2 regions of the Bacillus infantis NRRL B-14911 genome follow, and region 1 is predicted to be linked to the other one. Evidence: riboswitches for the same ligand, from Rfam matches in the RefSeq annotation. Region 1 holds a riboswitch; the other holds the start of a gene.
What was found. Region 1 has a riboswitch for cyclic di-AMP ahead of N288_RS13420 (CBS domain-containing protein). Riboswitches for the same ligand answer to the same signal wherever they lie in the genome.

Region 1 (9,986 bases):
CCGGACTAGGCTTAATGAAGAGGGGATTTCCTATCGCGAACTTAGAGCAAAAGGGCTTTACCAGACTATCGGCGACAGTCAGGCGATGTTTGTGAAAAGTTCAGAATATAATCCGATAGCAAGAGCGGCAGGCGGGAAAGCGGTAGATCCTCAAGGAGACAAAGCAATCAAAATAATACCTATGAAAACACCTGCTGAAAACGAAAAACAAACAAATCTGACCCTCAAAGAAAGCGGGGAGCCCATTTCCATAGCTGGAAATACACAATCATTTGCGTTCCCTTCATATGAAAGCTTTTATGTTGTATCAGACAATAAGTTTGCCGCGCTGCGAAGTTCTGCCAAAACACAGCATTTTTATATTTTTGATGCAGAAGATTGGAAAAGCACATCAGATATCGGGGAAGAACTGGCGAAAGAGCTTCCGATCAGCAGACTTGGAAAAGAATACAGCTTTTTTCCGCTAGCTCATGAAATGGATAAGATTGTTCAAGGGTATGGGGCCATCCTATTTGTCGGCCTATTTATCGGAGCAGTGTTTTTTGTTGCCGCCGGGAGCTTTCTTTACTTCAGGCTCTTTAGCGATCTTGATGAGGATAAAAAGAAATTTTCCCGCATTGCAAAGATCGGACTAACGGATGATGAACTGTCAAAAGTGGTTTCAGTGCAGATCGGGCTCCTGTTTTTTGTACCGTCAGGCGTTGCAGCTGTCCACGGCGCTGTAGCTCTTACCAGCATGCAGAATATGTTCGGCACCTCGCTCTTCAAGGAGTCAGCCCTTGTGCTGGGAAGCTTTTTACTGATTCAGCTGGTTTATTATGTATTCATCCGTTCGGCATACTTGAAAAATATCAAGAAGGCACTCCGCTAAATGCAGCAGGACCAGAAATCAGGGTCCTGCTTATTTTACGCCGGCGGCAAACGGATTTGTTGACGCTGTCTGCCTGTCTGCCTGTAAAATAGATAAGTGTACATAGAGTTAATACTAACAGGGGGATGCTGATATGAACCGCCTCACTTATATGCTGCTGGTACTTTTGACAACCTCTCTTATGGGATCGTCCTTTGCTATAGGTAAAATCGGACTTGATTATATTTCCCCCCTTATGCTGACAGGGCTTCGTTTTACCATTGCCGGGGTGCTGATGGCAGTCATTGTACAGCGGAAGCCGCGGCCAAGTGCATTGCCAGACTGGCTGAAGGTGTTCTCGATCGGCCTGTTTCAGACAGCAGGGGTGATGGGGTGTATTTTTCTCAGCTTAAGGACCATCACTGCCGGGGAATCATCCATACTTACGTTCAGTAATCCGCTGATTGTTGTTGTTCTGGGCACGATCATTTTCGGCCTAAAATATACAAAGATTCAATGGATAGGCGTCATTGCTGGATTTCTGGGTGTGATCCTGACACTTGGCTTTCAATTTCGGCTGGAATCAGGCACCCTGCTCGGTCTTGGGGCAGCTTTTTCATGGGCAATCGCGACCTTGCTTATTAAAAGGTGGGGAGGGCAATTCAATACCTGGGTTTTGACAGCTTATCAGCTTCTTTTCGGAGGAATCGTCCTGCTGCTTATGAGCTTGACCATGGAAAAGATTGAGCTGCACATCACTCCGCTTTCAATCTTCATTGTTGTATGGCTCGCTTTGATGGCATCTATTGTCCAATTCGCTGTCTGGTTTTATTTATTAAGCAAAGGAGATCCGGGGAAAACGAGTGCCTTCCTTTTCCTTGCCCCATTCTTTGGCGTGCTGTCCGGATGGCTTCTGCTGGGGGAAGCTGTCCATTGGTATGTCTATGCCGGAGGAGCACTTATTTTTCTCGGGATTTTTCTTGTCAACTGGACTTTCAAAAAGAGCAGTACCTAACAAAGAGAGCCGCACCTCAGAAGTGCGGCTTTTCTCTGTTCGCGGCGGATTACTCCTTGCTGCCGCCGTTCTCGTCCCAATAGATATCTGCAAAAGCTTCAGATAAAGCATCAACTGTTCTGTGGAGTTCCTCCAGATTATTATCGACCCCGCCAAGCTCTACCAGAATGGCTCTGTTGGATATATCCTGGTTATATACCCCGTTTCCTTCAAGCTTTGTCTTTAAGAATACTCCACGGCTGAGGCCCGGGTATTTTTCTTCAACCTTCGCATTCAGTTTTTTTGTATATTCCAGATTGGCCTGGTAATTTTTATTTTCCTTGCCGACGATGAAATACAGACGTGCATAGGTTTTGCCGTTGATCGTCGCAGTCGTTTTATCCTTCCTGGCAGAATCGCGGTGGATGTCTATGAAATATTTCAAATTTGGATTTGCTTCTGCAGAAGCGTGGACAACTTCATTGGATACTTTATAGGAAGAAGAGTAGGTCCACTCTCTCTTAAGCAATTCTTTATTAATATTGGTCTTATCCTGGGATGCTCCGATCCCTTTTTGCAGGAGTGCATCTGAAAGTTTGCTGCCCAGTCCGACCACATTGGCCCGTTCATCTGAAGTTACGGCTTTATTGGCGTCTTTTGTATTTTTCAGCAGCGGAAGGAAGGCCTCCATATTATGTGAATGATAAATCAGCACATCTGTTTTTTCAGGCTTTTTGGCCGGTTGTGCCGGCTTGTCCGCCACAGGCTGCTGCAGCTTTTCTTCTGCAACTTCACGCTCATTCATGAGTACTTCTGCTGGAGGTGCTGATTCAAATGGTAGGGTGGAAAGATCTGTTCCTTCCCCGGCAACCACTATTTCTGTATCAAAATAAACAAGGCCGGGAAGCTCTGTCCCGAGAAAGGTACGGGCATCCGTAGGCTTTACATTAGTGGCAAGGGAAAATAAGGCATCTGTCACATTTTCAAATGTGAAAGGATCGCTGTCAGGAGCGAAGGAATGATTGGCCGAGCTGATAAAATAAGTCAGCAGTTCATTGATTTCAATATTTCTCATGACGCGCTCCAGTGACTTTGAGCTGAATTGAGTGTAGATAATGATAGAAAAGAGGAAAACGGCGGCCGCGATTAGTAGGTAGATGAGATCTTTGTAATGTTTAACGTTTACTGTTACAACTTTTATCATGAAATTCACCTCAATTCACCATATGCTCATTTTTACGAGAGTATGCGATATGAGGGGACAATGATTTGTAAAGTTTTACGGGGAAAGAGCCTGCAGAATGTGAAAGGCTCTATCTGAACATCACATGAATAACCTGCCGCCAATGAGGAGATTTTATAATAAAGGCTATGTTAGTGTACCTTGTTGATTTTGGGCTCATTCGTGTGAAAGTCTGTTTCACACGCATTTCAGTACAGCTGAAATGAGCCCAAAATCAACAACAAAGTTTAACAATGCCATAATAAAAAAAAGCAGAATCCTGCTGATTGAAAAGTAGGGAAAAGATATGGCAGGACTAATCATTTCAATTATCATTTTTAATATCGCAGCTGTAAAGTTCGGCAAAACCCTGACTGGCAATCAAAAGCTGCATATATGGGCATTTACGATTGCATTTCAGCAAACCTTTGACGTTATCATAGAATTTAAGCTCCATGGATACTGGTATTTCAGCCTGGATCCTGATATTGGCGGACTGCTGGCACACACACTGCTGCTTCCCCCGGTGAATGTCCTCTTTCTCAGCCGCTATCCTTTTAGCTCTGATAGACTGACAAGGATATTTTATGTAGTTTTCTGGGTGATAGCCATTCTTCTTTACGAATATTTCACTTTGCTACCTGAACCGTGGGGATATTTTCACTACGGGTGGTGGAAGCTGTGGCATGCTGCCATTGCTGATCCAATTTTGTTCTTTTTATTGATTCAGTATTATAAATGGGTACGTAAACTGGAAGGCGCAAAATAGTTTGTTCCATAAAAGAGGTGCTTATATGAAACGGCAAAGACTGCTTTTGGCTGTGATGATGCTTCTTTCCTGGGCTAGTATTCCCCTGATAGGAAAGAGGTCTTTTAAAAGATTTCTTCCGGCATCTATATTCATATGTACCATTGCAGTGATCATGAATATACCTGCAGCAAAACGCAAGTGGTGGGTTTTCCAATCCAGTATCCATCCTAAGATAAGAGGAGATGTACCATTTGTTATCGGTCCTTATTTCGTTTTGTCCTTTCTGGTATTGAAGTATATGTACGGGAAGTTTGGTTTTTATATGATCGTCAATTTTGTCCTTCATATTTTATATGCATTCCCAGGCGTCCGGTTTTTGGAGTGGACAGGAATTGCTTCTCTCAAAAAAATGACTAAGCAGCAATTCATCCTGCTTCAGCAGTTCAGAGCAGTCCTTTTATATGGCTTCCAAGTGCTTTATGAAAAGCTGCGAAGTTCCGATCCCAGTGAACAGAACTGAGCCCCGCTCTTAGAGAGCGGGGCCTGCTGACAGCTAACCATTGCTGCGCTGATGGTCTACCCACCAGTCTATATGATCCAGATCAAAAACGATCATGCTGCCAAAAGGTCTTTGATGGGGGAGTTTCCGTTTTTGTATGAGATCCAGAATGGCCTCCTCAGACAGCGGATAATCTTTCATATCCAGATAAGCTATCAGATCTTTTATGCTGTACGCCTTTCTCAAAAATTAATCACCTCCCGCCAATCCTCCTTTATACAAAGGAAGTCTGGCGAAAAGCACTTAATAAATGAGAAGCTAAGATACTTTTACCCCGGCAATTATTCTCTAATCTTTCTTCTGCAAAAAAACATCTTATTGAAAAAGAACTCAGTCCTAAATGAAATATTTGCCATCCTTCTGAAAAGAAACCAGGGAACTGGAATAGTCGATATTAGTTCTGCGTTTTGATAATAACCTGCGATCAATATTGGAAAAGTACATTCCGTACTTAAATTATAAGAAAAAAGCCGTATAACAAGATATCATGCTTTCAGTAAAATGGGCTTGTCCCTCTGAAACGGTTCTTTGTTCTCCCCGTCTAATCTGTTGTGAAGGCAAAATACAACAAGATTGACAGAAGGGGGATTCTAAAATGAAAAAAGTAAAAAAACTGGCTGCTTCAGCGCTTGTCGCCCTTGGCATTCTAACATTCAGCCAGGGCACTGCATCTGCTGAAGAATTTTATACCATCAAAAAAGGGGACACTCTCTATAGCATTGCCAGGCAATATGGCAGTACAGTCGGACAGCTGAAGCATCTCAATAAATTAAAGGGCGATTTGATCTATGCAGGCAGCAGATTGGAGGTTCCCGGAAAGATTACAGTGAAGAAAGGAGACACACTTTGGAGACTCGGACAAAAATACGGTCTCAGTGTCGCTGAACTCAAGAAAATAAACGGACTGAGGAGCGACCTGATCCTAATAGGGCAGAATCTGTCAGTCAATAAAGGCAGTATTGCTTCATATGATGCTGAAAAGGTGAAATTGTCCGTTTCCCCCAAGAAAGGTTACACATTTCATGCAGAAGAGCCGCGCCGCTTCCTTTTGGAATATGGGAAGAATAGCCGGTATTTTGCCAGAGTGGAAGTTCTTGACGGAAAATCAGCAATGGATGAAGTAAAGAAAAATTCTCTGGAATATCTTAGGACGATTGGCAAGCCTGAAGACATGAAACCAGTACAGCTTCCATTTTATAGAGACAGTATGATGGTGCTGCACGCACATAACAAAACTGACCAGGCAAACATCATTGTCAAAAATGTAGACGGGAAGCTGCTTCGATTCACCATTCATTATGTGAACCAGGAGGAATCAGAAGAGGTTTACGGGACGATGATCTCGATTCTCGGAAGCGTGAAAGCATACTGAAAATGAAAAAGGGAGGGGATCCAGCGGTCCCCTCCCTTGCCATTCCCCATGATTATTTCCAGACTTCTTCGGCAATGTTTGCTTAAGTGAAAGTAGAATGGCTAGGTAGAAAATAGAGAGCTTCAGCAAGCTCTCTATCGTACAAGTCTATAGGGTGTTATGCTTTATTTTGAAAACAGCTTCAGCAGCGGATGCTTATTTTTGTCCTTCACCTTGATTTCCTCCATCACTATCCGGTCCTGATGCTCAGAAATCCATTCTTCCATTTCTTTTTTATCTTTGCATTGCGTATAGTAGGTTTCTCCGCCTTTTCCAACTGCATTAATGACATATCGGCAAGTGTTTCCCATAAATCCTCCCGTTGCTGTGGTGTTTAAAAGGTATAATGCATGCATTCCATCATGGTTTCTCCTATTCTCAGATCCTCTTGTTTTATACAAAAACAGAGGAGGAGAAACCGGATTTTTAAGTCATGATTTCCAATAATAAATCCTGTTCTGCCTTATCTTACTCACGAACTTAATGGCTGTCAACGGAAAATAAAAAAGAAATAAAAAAGAAATAAAAAAAGAAATAAACGGGTTGAAAACATGGTGATGTCTTTGTAGAATAGAGGATTCACTCATTTTTCTGCAGAATGCTGAAAGTCAGATGAAAAAAGGGATATGCAGAAATTTGCTTATACGGAAAGTTGGAAGTAAAATTATTTCAACACCTGAAAAATGAATCGGCTTAATCTCATATTGAGAGCGGAGGAACCAATTTTTGGGGCTAATCCTGCAGGAAGCAGGAGGGATGAGAATGATCTTTCGCCATCCTGCCCGTCAGCTAACTTCGTCGGCTAAAGCGAGTGAGGTCATTTTAGACCGCCTAATGAGCAGCCCCTTGCATCCAAATTTGCAGAAGCTGCCTGGAGCCAGGATAGGTCTTTTTGTGCTGTAAATTACCTGCGTACGTTTTAGAGCGGCTGTATTCAGGGAAGAAAAGGAATGTGGCTGTTTAGGCATTTTCATTGCCAAGGGACAGTTTGTGCCCAATAACCCCAAGGGAACCATTAAGCCGGATTGAATGCTGCAGGTGTTCACTGATAAGAAGAAGGAGAATCAGCTGTAATGAATATCGCGTTTTTTTTATTGCCTAAAAATGAACTGGTTTTTGTCTACGACCATTGGACAATGAGGCAAGCCATGGAAAAAATGGAGTATCACCGTTATACAACCTTTCCGATATTAAATAAAGAAGGAAAGTATGTAGGTTCCTTGTCGGAAGGAGACTTGTTATGGAAGCTCAAAAGCATGGGCAGGGTCGACTTTAATGAGATCCAGGGAGTGATGCTGAAGGATGTGCCGCTTCATAGATCATATGAGCCAGTGCTAGTTAGCAGTGAGATGGAAGAAATCATTAATTCATCACTAAATCAGAATTTTGTCCCTGTTACTGACGACAGCGGCGTATTCATAGGATTGATCCGAAGAAGGGAAATTATCGATTATCTGGCAGGCAGCTTCAAAGAAAGGGACTTGTCTGTTCCCGGGGAGCAGAGCAAGACAACATAAGCAGCCGCTTTTATTTAGAAAAAAAGTCCATACAATTTTGTATGGACTTTTTGGCGCGGCAGGGGTTAGGGGAGGATTGATACTGGGATTGCATTGTTCCGTTGGAAAATGGCATCAATTTTAGGGGGAAGTCTTTAAAATGAAGGGTGAGCATTACATCTAGAAGCTGCTTCGCCCGACATTTAAAGAGATTACATCAAAATTAAGGACGATCATTCCGGATACCTTCACAATCATTCCTGATATGCCTATAATCGGGCCTGTTTCGGCAATAATCTTTCCATATCTGCCATAATTCATGCCGGTTTCCGCATTAATCATTCTTAATCCCATATAGTTACAAAAGACTATACAAAGCAGCGGTGAAGATGCTGCATATGAAGCAGTAAGATTCATGGGCGTACCCGGCTCTTATCCTTTAAATAGCTTTTGTGCTCTTAATAATGATAGTTGTCGGAAGAAATTGGGCTTTTTCATAGGAATACCAGCGGTTGCTGTGCCTTTTCCTGTCTTCCTCAGATAGGCATGCTTCTTCTATCACTCTCTCGATTTTAAAACCTTGGCTGACCAGCGCATTGATATAGGTGCTTACCTTATACTGCTGCATAAAAGCAGGCGTATTCCACCCCTCATGGTTATAAATGCCTTCTTCGTGATAAGGCTTATCGATAATAATGGAGGAATCTTTGCACCGGATTCTGCTGAAAAATGGATGTTCCCAGCTGAAAATGAAAGTGCCGCCAGGCTTTAAAAACCTGTGGATATTACCCAGCGTTTCCTCGAGGCTCGTTGTCCAGCCGAGAGCATAGATGGAATAGACAATATCAAAATATTGATCAGGGAGCCCCGGATCATTCTCCATAGGGGATTCAAAAAGTCTTACTGGCGCTGCAGCACCGCCGAGCACCTGCTGTGCCGTTTGAATCTGCTTCGGCGACAAATCAATGCCCCAAAGCTCTGCCGCACCCCGCCCGTCCATATAGAGAAGAGAATGCCCGCTGCCGCAGCCGATATCCAGCACCTTTTTCCCGGCAGGGTCGCCAAGCAGGTTCAGTTCATCTTCTACAGGGGCCAGGGGACCATACTCAGGGAGCGGATTTCGGCCAAAAAAGCGCTCTGCTGAAAGGTTCCAGCTTTCTTTGTTTTTCTCTAGAATTTCTGTTTTCATAAGTATCATCCTTTATCCAATTATAAAAAGGCTCTCATGCTGACCTGAGGAACCTCTATCAATATTCGGTGCACTTCCAATATTCTCCTTTAAATCTAAGGGAAAATTAGTCTATTCGCTTTGTTTAAGCAAGATTTTCAGCAGTGTCATAGAGATGGCGAGTAATGGAAAGCAGCAGATGTAACCAGGAAAGCAACCTGGGATAATTCCATGTCAAGAAGACTGCCAGCCGGACTGACTAGTCAGGACAAAAGGAAGTATTCGCTTTTGTGAAGGAGGCAATAAGGAAGAAACGCCTGAATGACACTTAGCTGATCATGCTAAAACAGATGTTTATTAAAGAAGCTCTAAAAACAATATTTCCTTATCAGAAACAATGATTAAAACAGCAGCCAGAGCGCGATCAAGCATAACCCATGGAAATACAATTCAGAGCAAACAAGCTTATTTTGACTATCGGACATATCAGAGTTATCCTTATCACTCATTTTCTATTATTAGTGTAAGAAATTCTGCAGAAATCAAAAATCAGCCCCGGCTGTATTTTTATACGGCTCAAGACTGATTTTATTAGTAAAGTAAAGCTCATAATCTGGACAGCTGAACCGGATTAGCAGTTAGCAGTCCTTCCCTTTAGACAGATGCAGGGGAGGAGGGATCAGCCAGCCTTTTTCTTTATTCAGACGCAAAACCTTGGCGCCAAGCTGGGCTTTTTGTGTGTGGAACTGCCCATACATCATGGCTACATCTTCACGGATCGACATACCTATAACCTGGCTGCAGGCAACTAGCCCTGCGGCAATGTCAGCTGAGAGTGTTCCCGCTATTTCCATGTCGGAAACCCTTGCGCCAACCGGGATGTCATCCAGGCACGCATCCGGCCGTTCAGGCAGTGCCGGCGGCAGGCCTACTCCATTTTCTTTCAGCAGTTCCTCTACCTGCCTGCGATTTTCTTTGCCGAGTTCAATCGCTTCAGTCAACAGCTTCTTAAGATCACCGTCACCTGCATGGTTCATCATGGTCTGATATCCTGCAATCATCGCATTTCCTGCAAGCTGGGAGGACCAGATACTAAATACTTCGCCATAATGCAACGGTTCTTCCTTCGGGTTGCCGCTTAAAATTCCCATCATAAACCTCCTTAAGTTATCTCTCATCAGAGTGCCGCCTTTCTGTTAAGCACAAGGGTAGTATTGCCAATCTGCCTGGAATTCATTTCATCTTTTTAAAAAGAAAAAAAACTTGAGGCTAAATCGCCTCAAGCTGATATTAAATCTTTTCGCTCACCCCGGATTTAACGGAGCTTCTGCCCATGATTGGCAGGAGGATAAGAATTCCAACCGCCAAAAGCACAGCTGAAGCTTCATAAATCAGTACGATGGAAAGCTTGCTGAGCAGCCAGCCGGACATCGACATGGTAATGACGGTTGCTCCCATAAAGAGGGGATTCAGGATGCCATTGACCCTGCCGATAAAGTTTTCTTCTGTATTTTGAAGAATCATCGTATTAATGC
Region 2 (9,986 bases), 2.4 Mb from region 1:
GCACGGTACCATCGCCCTGATTGAGGACGGTACACCGGTCATTGCCCTTGCTACACAGGAAAGCGTCAACCTGAGCATCCGCGGAAACGTCAAGGAAGTTGTATCCCGCGGCGCCAACCCATGCATCATCAGCATGAAGGGTCTTGAACAGGAAGAAGACCGCTTCGTGATTCCGGAAGTAAATGAATTGTTAACACCTCTTATCTCTGTTATACCATTGCAGCTGATCTCTTACTATGCTGCCCTGCACCGCGAATGCGATGTAGACAAACCGCGCAACCTGGCTAAATCTGTTACGGTTGAATAAGCGGAAGTAAGGATTATATATAGTTTGTCTAAGGAGGCTCCTTTCAGGATGCCTCCTTTTTGCATAGGTGTGAGAATGTAAAGGTATTAATCAAATGTTTAATTAAGGGCTGCAATTGTACTGCTGTCACAGTATCCAAGGTTTAATCAAACGTTTGATGAAGGAAAGCAACTGGCTGCTGATGCAATAGTGTACGAGACTTTAATCAAACGTTTGACTAAGGGTAACAATGGACTGCTGCTGCAAGGATGTGAGGATTCAATTGAACGTTTGAATCGCAATATTTAAAAAATTCCCAAAGAATATTGTCATATATATACGACAAAAGTAAATTATATGTTACAATCTAAATAACAGAAAAAGGCAATATTGGTGGGAGGCGCGTGTTTGAAAGAAATTCTGATTAAGAATGCGGTAAAGATTACAAGGATGGAAAAAGGGAACTTGACGCAGGGAGACCTGGCAAAGCTTGTCGGGGTGACCCGTCAGACGATGAATTTGATTGAATCGCAGAAGTATAATCCAACCATTAAAGTCTGCCTGCTGATTGCTGCTGCCCTTGATACATCCGTTGAGAAGCTATTCTGGATGGAGGAATGATTATGAGAATACTGTTTACTTATCTGCCCGTCCTTTCCTTTGTTTTCGTTTTGTTTCTAATGGATGACGGCATCTTCAAGTGGACTTTACTGGTATGTGGAATTGTCCTTGTGGCCCTGGCCAAAATGTTGAGGGTGCGTATGAAGGAAGAGGAAGTCGAGTTTGATGACAGGGTAAATGCCAACATTGCAAAATGGTCACTGCGGAGCATCTATCTGCTGAATTTTATTTTAATCGTGCTGCTGTGTTTGGAAACTGCCAGTTCGGCAGCGATCGGCCTGGACAAAGAAACGATCTTAATTTATCTGCTGGCAACCCTATTTATTCCTTTTTATATTATTCCGGCCATAGTGAAGAAATTATAAGGAGATGAATCAATGAATCAGGATTTAATTATTTTTGGAACTATTTTTCTTGTGCTTGGTTTTCTGGTAGGAGTTAAGAAAATGACGTGGCTTCTATCGGGGTTCAATGAAAAAAGGGTAAGGGATAAAAACAAACTGGCCCATTTAGTAGGGGGAACGGAAGCGGTTCTTGGCATCGTTCTCATTATCGGCGGTATTCTGGGAGTGGGTTCACCGAAGTTTTTGATCATGCTCTGTATAGCCATTATGATGGGGCTCGTATTTTATGTGAACAGCAGGATGGCAGAGTGAATAAGGAGGGAAGCTGCCCCTCCTTATTCTTCTCCTCCGTTAAACCATAGTAGAGCATCATCATCGGGATCGCCGTTATAGTTGATCATGATTTCTTCATCTTTTTTTATATCCTTGTAAGCATAGAAATCAAAAGAGTGATTCTCGAAACTGATTTCATAATCGGCATTCGGCTCATAGGAATGGTTGAACAGCATTCCATATCCAAGGAGAAGGGCAGAATGGTTCGTCCCATACTCGAATACATAGTCGGCGAGCCTGGTTTTTTCAATATATTTATGTTCTTCATTTGGATATGCAAGTACCGGGGCCCTGTGGATCAGCTCTCCCTTTTTGATATCACGGGTAGCGAACACACCTTTATTGGTTTCGTCATCGGTAATGTTTGAGATTCTAACTTCAATCAAGCTTTTCACCTTCGCCTTCATAATCTGTCAATCCTAGTCTGACAGTGTTGGGGCAAAAATGCAATCGCAGGAAGCAATTGGATGACAGTCCCAGGGCTGTGTGGAGCTGATTTGATACCAGCCCGGGTGTTTGTGTGGTAAAGTAATAATAACAGCAGCAAAGGAGGAATTGCAGATGAAAATCACTGATCAGGCACGCGATATTTTAAAGCAGATGTTTGAAAAAGAAAATGCCCGCAATATCCGCATATATTTCGCAGGCTATGGCTGAGGACAGCCAAAAGTAGGACTGGCTCTGGATGAGCCGGAAGAGGACGATAATGTATCAACAATCAATGAAATCACGGTGGCAATCGATCCGATCATTGAACCGAATGTAGAGGATCTGGTCCTTGATCTTAGCGGAGACAAGAAAGGCCTTGTACTGCTGGGGAATACGGGCAATTGCTGCTAGAATAAGAAAGCATGGAAAAGGGCTTCTGCTCTTTCCATGCTTTTTTTGTTGTTCCTCAAGGCACAGGGACAGCCGCAGAGCATGCAGCCTGTTCTCACAAAAAACATGCAGACACACCCGAATTGTACTATAATAAATACCAAAATCAGGGTAATCGGGAGGTGGGTAAAATGGCAGAAATATTCCGGCTGCCGGATACTGGAGCGGCTCATGCAAAGCCTGTAAGAGGAAAGGCGATACTTTGCATGGGGAGATGGTTCATATAATCGCCCTTACAATGTAATCTCATTTCTATTACTGGCTTTGCCCCTTATTTAAGAAACCATTAAAATAAGGAGCTGGCCGAAATGAGCTATGTAAAAGCAGCTGCTGTTTTGCCTGAAGAGCTGATAGCGGAGATCCAGAAATATATTCAAGGTGAGATGATTTATATTCCGAAGCCTGAGGCTGCCCGGCAAAAGTGGGGGGAGTCCTCCGGAGGGCGGAAGCAGATTGATGCACGCAATGAGGAAATCAGGATGGCATTCCGGAACGGAAAGCCGGTCGAAGTGCTGGCGGAAGAATACTTCCTGGCCAATGAAACAATCAAAAAGATAGTCTATTCAAAACAGAAGCGCAGGCAGTAGGTACACTTTGGTTCAGAGTCATTCTCGGCCTATTCCCGGCTGCTGATTTTTCTTATAATTGTCTTTAGAAATCAACAGCCTGATCCGGGACAGAATAGGAGTGAATGAAATGGAACACTTTATCCGGAACGACCAGTATAATTTTATAAAAGAACAGGCAGCCCACCTTGTGAACGGGCACAGTTCAGTAAATGATAAAGGGGTTCTGAATGCACTGAGAGCCATCACAGCCGAGAAGGCTAAAGCCCTGTTTCCAGAGCTCACTGCTGAGCAGGAGGAGCTTCTTGCCCCGTTGCCTGATATAAAGGACAGGACAGATGCAGACCGGTTCCTGGAAGGCCTGCAGGCTTATATCATCCCATTTCCGGCAGTGGGCGAACAGGCAGCCAGGAAGCTGTTTCCCAAGGCTAAAAAGCTGAAGGTGCCTGAAGCCGGGCTGGAGGAGCAGAAAGGTCTTTCCTACTTTTCCTGGGACGACAGAGGCACTGGGAGAAGGTATATGGCCGTGCTGTATAAAAATAAGCTTGCCGGCCTGACGGGAACCTTCAAGCCGATCAGCCAAAAAGGGATTTGTTCCATATGCGGCAAACATGGAGAGGCAGGACTGTTTGTCTCCCAAAAGAAAGGCGCCGTTCAAGGGACTTACGTAAGAAAAGGCAATTATATTTGCAGCGACAGCATGATGTGCAATCAGAACCTGACCAGCCTTGAGAAGCTGGAGCAATTTGTAGAGCTGGTGAGATAGCATAAATGAAAGACAGGGGCCTGGCTACAGGTCCCTGTCTTTGCAGTAAAGCCCGCGCCGCAGTCAGTTATGAAGAGTCTTTTCTCCGGTTATTGAAGCTGATCATCCTTATAGTCAACATAAAGGGTGCCATTCTGCTGAACTTCAGCGTAAAAGACATCAGACAGGGAGGCGCCGCTTTGCTGGAGCTGGTCTTCAAGCCATTCCTGGGAAAGGTTTAAGCCGTCAAGATTCCGGGAGACAAGCTGGCCATCGGAAATGACGGCAGTGCCGACCGGATAGGCATCTTTAGGCACCGGGTTCCCCTGAGCTGCATGGCTTTGCGTCAGCGGGCGCTTTCCTTCTTTTTTAAGCACCGACAGCTTGCCGTCAGTTTCAAACACTGCATAGTCGGCATCAGAGATAGAGAAGATATTTTTCTGCCGAAGCAGGGCATTCAAAGCATCTATATCCAGTCTGGCTTTGCGGAGGGAATCTTCCATCACCTTGCCGTCTTTTATGACAATCAGCGGCTGGCCCTCCAGGAATAACCTTGCTTTCCGGGATTTGATATCAAGATAACCCATGAGAATGGTGAATACTGCCCAGCCGGTGAGTGCAATGACGCCGCTCCGAAGGGCCACATTCGGGTTAAGGACTGTGTTGGCTGCAATAGATCCAATGGCAATGGCTGAGACAAAATTGAAAAAGGTCATCTGGGCAATTTCTTTCCGCCCCATCAGTCTGGCTAGTAGAAAAAGGACAAGAAATGAAACTGAGATCCTTATGAGCAATTCCGAAATATTCACGTTACACCTCGTTTTAGTTTTTATTGGCTGCAAAAAAGTATTTGATTTGCTGACTAATCTGTTCTCCTGCCAAGATTCATCCTTATTTTGGCAGTGGAACATCTTTTTATACATAAAAAAGAAAGAGGGGTGGATTGTATGCTTGAATTATTGCTGATCCGCCATGGCCAGTCAGAAGCAGATCTGCTGAACGTCCACGAGGGCAGGGCGGATTTTCCGCTGACCAGTTTGGGAAGGAGGCAGGCGGGCCTTCTTGCGGAGTTTATCACCGAACACTATCCTCCAGATATCATCTGGGCAAGTACGCTGAAAAGGGCCTATGAAACAGCGGTTATTACAGCTGACAGAGTAGGGTGCGGGCTGAAGACGGATGAAAGGCTGATGGAATTCAATAATGGGGTTCTGGCCGGGATGTCCCGGGAGGAAGCGGGCATCCGTTATCCAGAACCGCCTGAGGGCAGAAAGCCGCATGTGCGCATCGAGAAGGGGGAGTCGATGCTTGAAATGAGATTCCGTGCCGAAACTGTATTATCAGAGCTGCTGGATGATGCTGAACAAAAAGGATACAAGCGGATTGCTGCGGTTTCGCACGGCGGGTTGATTTCCATGCTGATCCTGGCGCTGCTTGGACTGCCCAACACCAGCACCCGGCTCTTTGCTACAGGAGATACCGGTGTTCATTTGTTCAAGCTGGATCATAAAAGAAGAGTGGCCATGTTTTTGAACAGCCAGCGTCATTTGCCTGATGATTTTTTGAGATAGGAAGGGGCAGGATAGCCTGTTCCTTTTCTTTTTTCCATAAAAAGGGGCTCGTTTCTCAATTTTCGGTCTTTCCAAACCGGGACGGACGAAGTATGATAATTCTATCAAACTGAAAGGGAAGACACTATGGCGGGAATGAATCTCCTTTTCCTATTTGCAATCAGTGTTTATAGTCTATGGGGACTAGGTCATGACCCTTTCTCGAGCCTGCTTTCGGGCGATGACAAGCGTTTTGAAATGATTGTACTGGAGGAGGGCAAGGCTTTTTCGAAAGAAAAACCTTTTGAGCGAAAAGGGAAGCTCCTGGGAACAGCCCCGTATCTTCCATTATTGGCAGCGCCGGCCGGCATGCTGCTTTATAGAAGGTATTTCCGGATGGATATCATGCTGGAAAAATTGAGGTTCCTGCTTACGCCGGTCTTTTTTCATTCTAAGTTTTTTATCTCCTCCTCTGTTAGTGATGGATAAAAATTAATCTGAAAAAAGAGGTGCAGAGATGAGGAATTTAGGATTTGGGGAAATCATGATCATCGTTTTTGTTGCGCTGCTAATATTTGGTCCGCAAAAGCTTCCTGAGCTTGGCAGGGCAGCCGGCAATACGCTTCGTGAATTCAAAAAGGCAACAAAAGGCATCATGGAAGATGATAAAGAGAAAGATAAATAAATAGATGGCAGGACTGCTCCGCCGAGTGAGAGCTCATATTTGAAGCTTTTGCGTGCGGGGCAGCTGTTTTGTTCTGGAGGAAAATGATGAAAGAGATGATTGTTGCCCTGATATTGGGCATTGTTGAAGGTCTCACTGAGTTCGCGCCCGTTTCGTCTACGGGCCATATGATTATAGTGGACGATATTCTATTAAAATCCAAAGAGCTTTTCTCGAAGGAAGTAGCCAATACATTCAAGGTTGTCATTCAGCTTGGGTCGATCCTTGCGGTGGTGATTGTGTTCAAGGACCGGTTTATCCAGCTCCTCGGGCTGGGTAAAGGGGGGAAGGAACAATCGGATGGACCGAGGCTGAAGCTCACGCAAGTGATTGCAGGCCTGCTGCCTGCTGCGGTTCTTGGGCTTCTGTTCGAGGATTATATAGATAAGTATCTGTTCTCTGTCAATACAGTGGTAATCGGCCTTGTGGCTGGAGCATTGCTTATGATTGCAGCTGATTATTATTCAAAGAGGAAGCCGGCCATTGAGACAGTGGACAAGATCACTTACCGGCAGGCAATCCTCATTGGATTGTTCCAATGCATCGCTTTATGGCCGGGCTTTTCACGGTCAGGCTCCACAATCTCGGGCGGGGTGCTGCTTGGACTCAGCCATAGGGCAGCCTCTGACTTTACCTTTATTATGGCGGTGCCTGTCATGCTTGGAGCGAGCGGGCTGTCGCTCTTGAAAAATTGGGAGTATTTCACGCCTGATGCCATCCCATTCTTCATTGTCGGCTTCATCAGTGCCTTTGTGTTCGCCCTGGCCTCAATCCGTTTTTTCCTGGCGCTCATCAACAGAATCAAGCTGGTGCCGTTCGCCATTTACAGAATTATCCTGGCGGCAGTCATTTATTTTGTTTTTCTGTGAGGCTAAAGTACAGTTCCAGTATTTAAATATTTACAGAAGCTAGGTTCATAGAGTAAAATTAAAAAAAATTTATCGAAAGATGCGCTTAATCTTTTAAAGAGCGGGGGATCCAACCGGCATACACATGCCTCGGGGTGAATCCTTTACAGGTAGGGCACTCTCAAAGCCCGAATCCGACAGCTAACCTCGTAAGCGTTATTGAGAGGACAAGTCTGCGTTCAAACACAGAGGTCTCGCCCTCTGTGTTTTTTTATGCTAAAAATTCGATTAAGGAGGCTGCATGATGAAACTATCAACAAAGATTATCATCGCTCTGATTGCGGGGGGCATTGTCGGCTTATTATTGAACTTATATTCCCCGGATTTATTTGAAACATTGAACACCTACCTGTTCACTCCGCTGGGGAAAATATTCCTCAACTTGATCAACATGCTCGTTGTGCCGATTGTTTTCTTCTCCATCACGCTTGGCACCGCCGGTCTCGGCGATCCGAAGAAGCTTGGAAGGATTGGCTTGAAGACAATTTCTTACTTTTTGGCGACTACCTGTATGGCTTTGATCATAGGGATCGCATTCGCCTATATATTCCAGCCGGGAACTGTAGGAACTTTTGATACTACCGGCGCGGAGTTCCAGGCGGAGGAGGCGCCGCCAGTATCAGACACCTTGCTGAATATCATTCCGACAAACCCGATTAAGGCATTTACAGAAGGAAACATGCTGCAGATCATTACCTTTTCTGTTTTCATCGGTTTTGCACTAACCATGCTTGGCGAGAAAACCAGAGGGGTCCTGAAGCTGTTTGACCAGGGGAATGAACTGATGATGTATCTTGTGAACCTGATCATGCGTTTTGCTCCGTATGGAACCTTCGGCCTGATCGTATCGGCAGTTGGCACTCAGGGAGTAGATGCGATTAAAGCGATGGGGCTGTACATGGGTGTGGTCCTTGCAGCGCTGATCGTCCATACACTTGTGACTTACGGGTCATCAGTATACTTTCTGGCAAAGCGTAATCCATTTGAATTCTTCAAGGGCTTTGCCCCTGCAATGAGCGTGGCCTTCAGTACATCGAGCAGTAATGCCACACTTCCGGTTTCCATGAATGTGGCCCAGAAGAACTTGAAGGTCCCTGAATCGGTGAGCAGCTTCGTTCAGCCGCTTGGCGCCACGATCAATATGGATGGAACAGCGATCATGCAAGGTGTGGCCACCATCTTTATCGCGCAGGTATATGGCCTTGATCTGACGTTCACCCAGCTTGTGACAGTCGTTCTGACAGCTGTGCTTGCGAGCATCGGAACAGCAGGCGTGCCGGGTGTCGGCCTGATCATGCTGGCGATGGTCCTTCAGTCTGTTAACCTTCCTGTTGAAGGGATCGCCCTGATCATAGGGATCGACAGGCTTCTTGATATGACGAGAACAGCCGTCAATATTACAGGCGATGCCGCTTGTGCAGTCATCGTCGGTGAATCTGAGAAAAAGAAAAACAGGGAATTAACCTGATAATAGGGAAAGCAAAACACCGTCCGGATGAAGGACGGTGTTTTTTGATGGAACGGGTGAACCGCGGGAAGTACTACGCAGTCGGTTCGGCCGCTTCTTCTATTTTTTTCTGCAGAAGAAGCTTCTTGAGCTGCGGTTTGCTCTTGCGGCTGGCGAGGATATACAGCACATCCCCTGGAAGGATGATGGTGCTGCCGGCCGGGGTAATCAGTTCATCATTGCGGATGATGGCATTCACAAGCGCACCTTTAGGGAACGGGATATCAATCAGGGTCTGCCCGATGATCTGGGCATCATCCTCCATTTCGTATTCAATCATTTCTGCATCTGCCTTTCCGATGGACACAAGCTCAAGCGAATGCATAGGCGTCGTTTTTTTCGGTCCGGTCAGCTTGAGTCTCGCTGCGAGTGCTGTAATCGTTGAGCCTTGAATGAGGCAGCTGGTCAGGACGACGAAGAAGACGACATTGAAGATCTGCTGGCTTCCCTCAACTCCTGCAAGAAGAGGGAAGGTGGCCAATACGATTGGTACGGCTCCCTTAAGTCCGGCCCAGGAAAGGAAAATGAGTTCGTTCGTTTTATATCCCATCCTGATAGTGGACAAGAAGACGGCTGCAGGTCTTGCAATCAATATAAGGATTGCAGAAATGGCGATGCCTTTCAGGAATATATCCAGGCTGAACAGCTCGGAAGGGAACACCAGCAGGCCGAGAATCACAAACATCATGATCTGCATCATCCAGGCAAATCCTTCAGAAAAGCGGAAGATGGTGTGCTTGTAGGCAAGTTCCATGTTTCCGATGATAATGGCAGCGATATAGACGGCAAGAAGGCCGCTTCCGCTCGCAAAGGCTGTAATTCCATATGTTAAAAGTGCAAAGGCTGTGGCAAAGACAGGATAGAGGCCGCCTGAATCAAGATTGATGCGGTTAAGGGCAAACACGGCCAATCTGCCGAAGATCAGTCCAAACAGGAGGCCAATGCTCATCTGGAGGAAAAAGGTTCCGATCAAGGACCAGATGCTTGCTTCCGGAAGGGTGATCAATTCAATCATGGCGACTGTCAGGAAGACAGCCATCGGATCATTGGAGCCTGATTCTGCTTCAAGAGTGGCGCCAATCCGTTCATCGATATTCTTATCCTTGAGGACAGCGAAGACGGCAGCAGCATCCGTTGATCCGACAATGGCACCGAAAAGAATTGATTCGAGCCAGCCTGTCCCCAGAATGAGTTTCGCTGCGGCTGCAACAATTCCGGATGTGAGGATGACGCCGAGGGTGGCGAGTGACAATGATGGGAGGACAACAGGGCGCAGTGTTTTCCACTTAGTCTGGAGGCCGCCTTCAAACAGGATAATGATCAAAGCAAGGACACCGATCATTTGGGCTGTGCTGGCATTGTCGAAATAAATGATGCCCAGTACGTCGCTGCCCATAAGCATCCCGACTGCCATAAACAGCACGAGGGAAGGAACGCCAAGCCGTGAGGAGAATTTAGTAGTCAGCACGCCGGTGATAAACAGAATGGCTGCAAGCAGGATGAATGTATCTGTATGCAAAACA

Region 2: another riboswitch for cyclic di-AMP. It lies ahead of N288_RS01100 (dicarboxylate/amino acid:cation symporter); the one in region 1 lies ahead of N288_RS13420 (CBS domain-containing protein).

What each region holds. Positions count from the first base shown of each region.
Region 1 covers NC_022524.1:2,650,205-2,660,190, reverse strand. The annotation lists gene N288_RS13460 (FtsX-like permease family protein) at 1-871, shown strand, start outside; gene N288_RS13455 (DMT family transporter) at 1,005-1,865, shown strand; gene spoIIP (stage II sporulation protein P) at 1,915-3,048, opposite strand; gene N288_RS13445 (hypothetical protein) at 3,374-3,835, shown strand; gene N288_RS13440 (hypothetical protein) at 3,861-4,337, shown strand; gene N288_RS13435 (hypothetical protein) at 4,371-4,562, opposite strand; gene N288_RS24340 (LysM peptidoglycan-binding domain-containing protein) at 4,972-5,748, shown strand; gene N288_RS13425 (hypothetical protein) at 5,913-6,098, opposite strand; cyclic di-AMP (ydaO/yuaA leader) riboswitch at 6,468-6,606, shown strand; gene N288_RS13420 (CBS domain-containing protein) at 6,861-7,304, shown strand; gene N288_RS25170 (hypothetical protein) at 7,464-7,625, opposite strand; gene N288_RS13415 (class I SAM-dependent methyltransferase) at 7,723-8,472, opposite strand; gene N288_RS13410 (DUF3231 family protein) at 9,090-9,602, opposite strand; gene N288_RS13405 (MFS transporter) at 9,742-9,986, opposite strand, start outside.
Region 2 covers NC_022524.1:181,217-191,202, forward strand. The annotation lists gene glmS (glutamine--fructose-6-phosphate transaminase (isomerizing)) at 1-307, shown strand, start outside; gene N288_RS01045 (helix-turn-helix transcriptional regulator) at 695-907, shown strand; gene N288_RS01050 (hypothetical protein) at 910-1,272, shown strand; gene N288_RS01055 (DUF3784 domain-containing protein) at 1,285-1,563, shown strand; gene N288_RS01060 (SET domain-containing protein) at 1,587-1,970, opposite strand; gene N288_RS01065 (CD3324 family protein) at 2,772-3,050, shown strand; gene N288_RS01070 (FusB/FusC family EF-G-binding protein) at 3,160-3,795, shown strand; gene N288_RS01075 (DUF421 domain-containing protein) at 3,885-4,583, opposite strand; gene N288_RS01080 (histidine phosphatase family protein) at 4,722-5,345, shown strand; gene N288_RS01085 (hypothetical protein) at 5,472-5,813, shown strand; gene N288_RS01090 (twin-arginine translocase TatA/TatE family subunit) at 5,842-6,009, shown strand; gene N288_RS01095 (undecaprenyl-diphosphate phosphatase) at 6,096-6,917, shown strand; cyclic di-AMP (ydaO/yuaA leader) riboswitch at 6,990-7,127, shown strand; gene N288_RS01100 (dicarboxylate/amino acid:cation symporter) at 7,201-8,424, shown strand; gene N288_RS01105 (potassium/proton antiporter) at 8,498-9,986, opposite strand, start outside.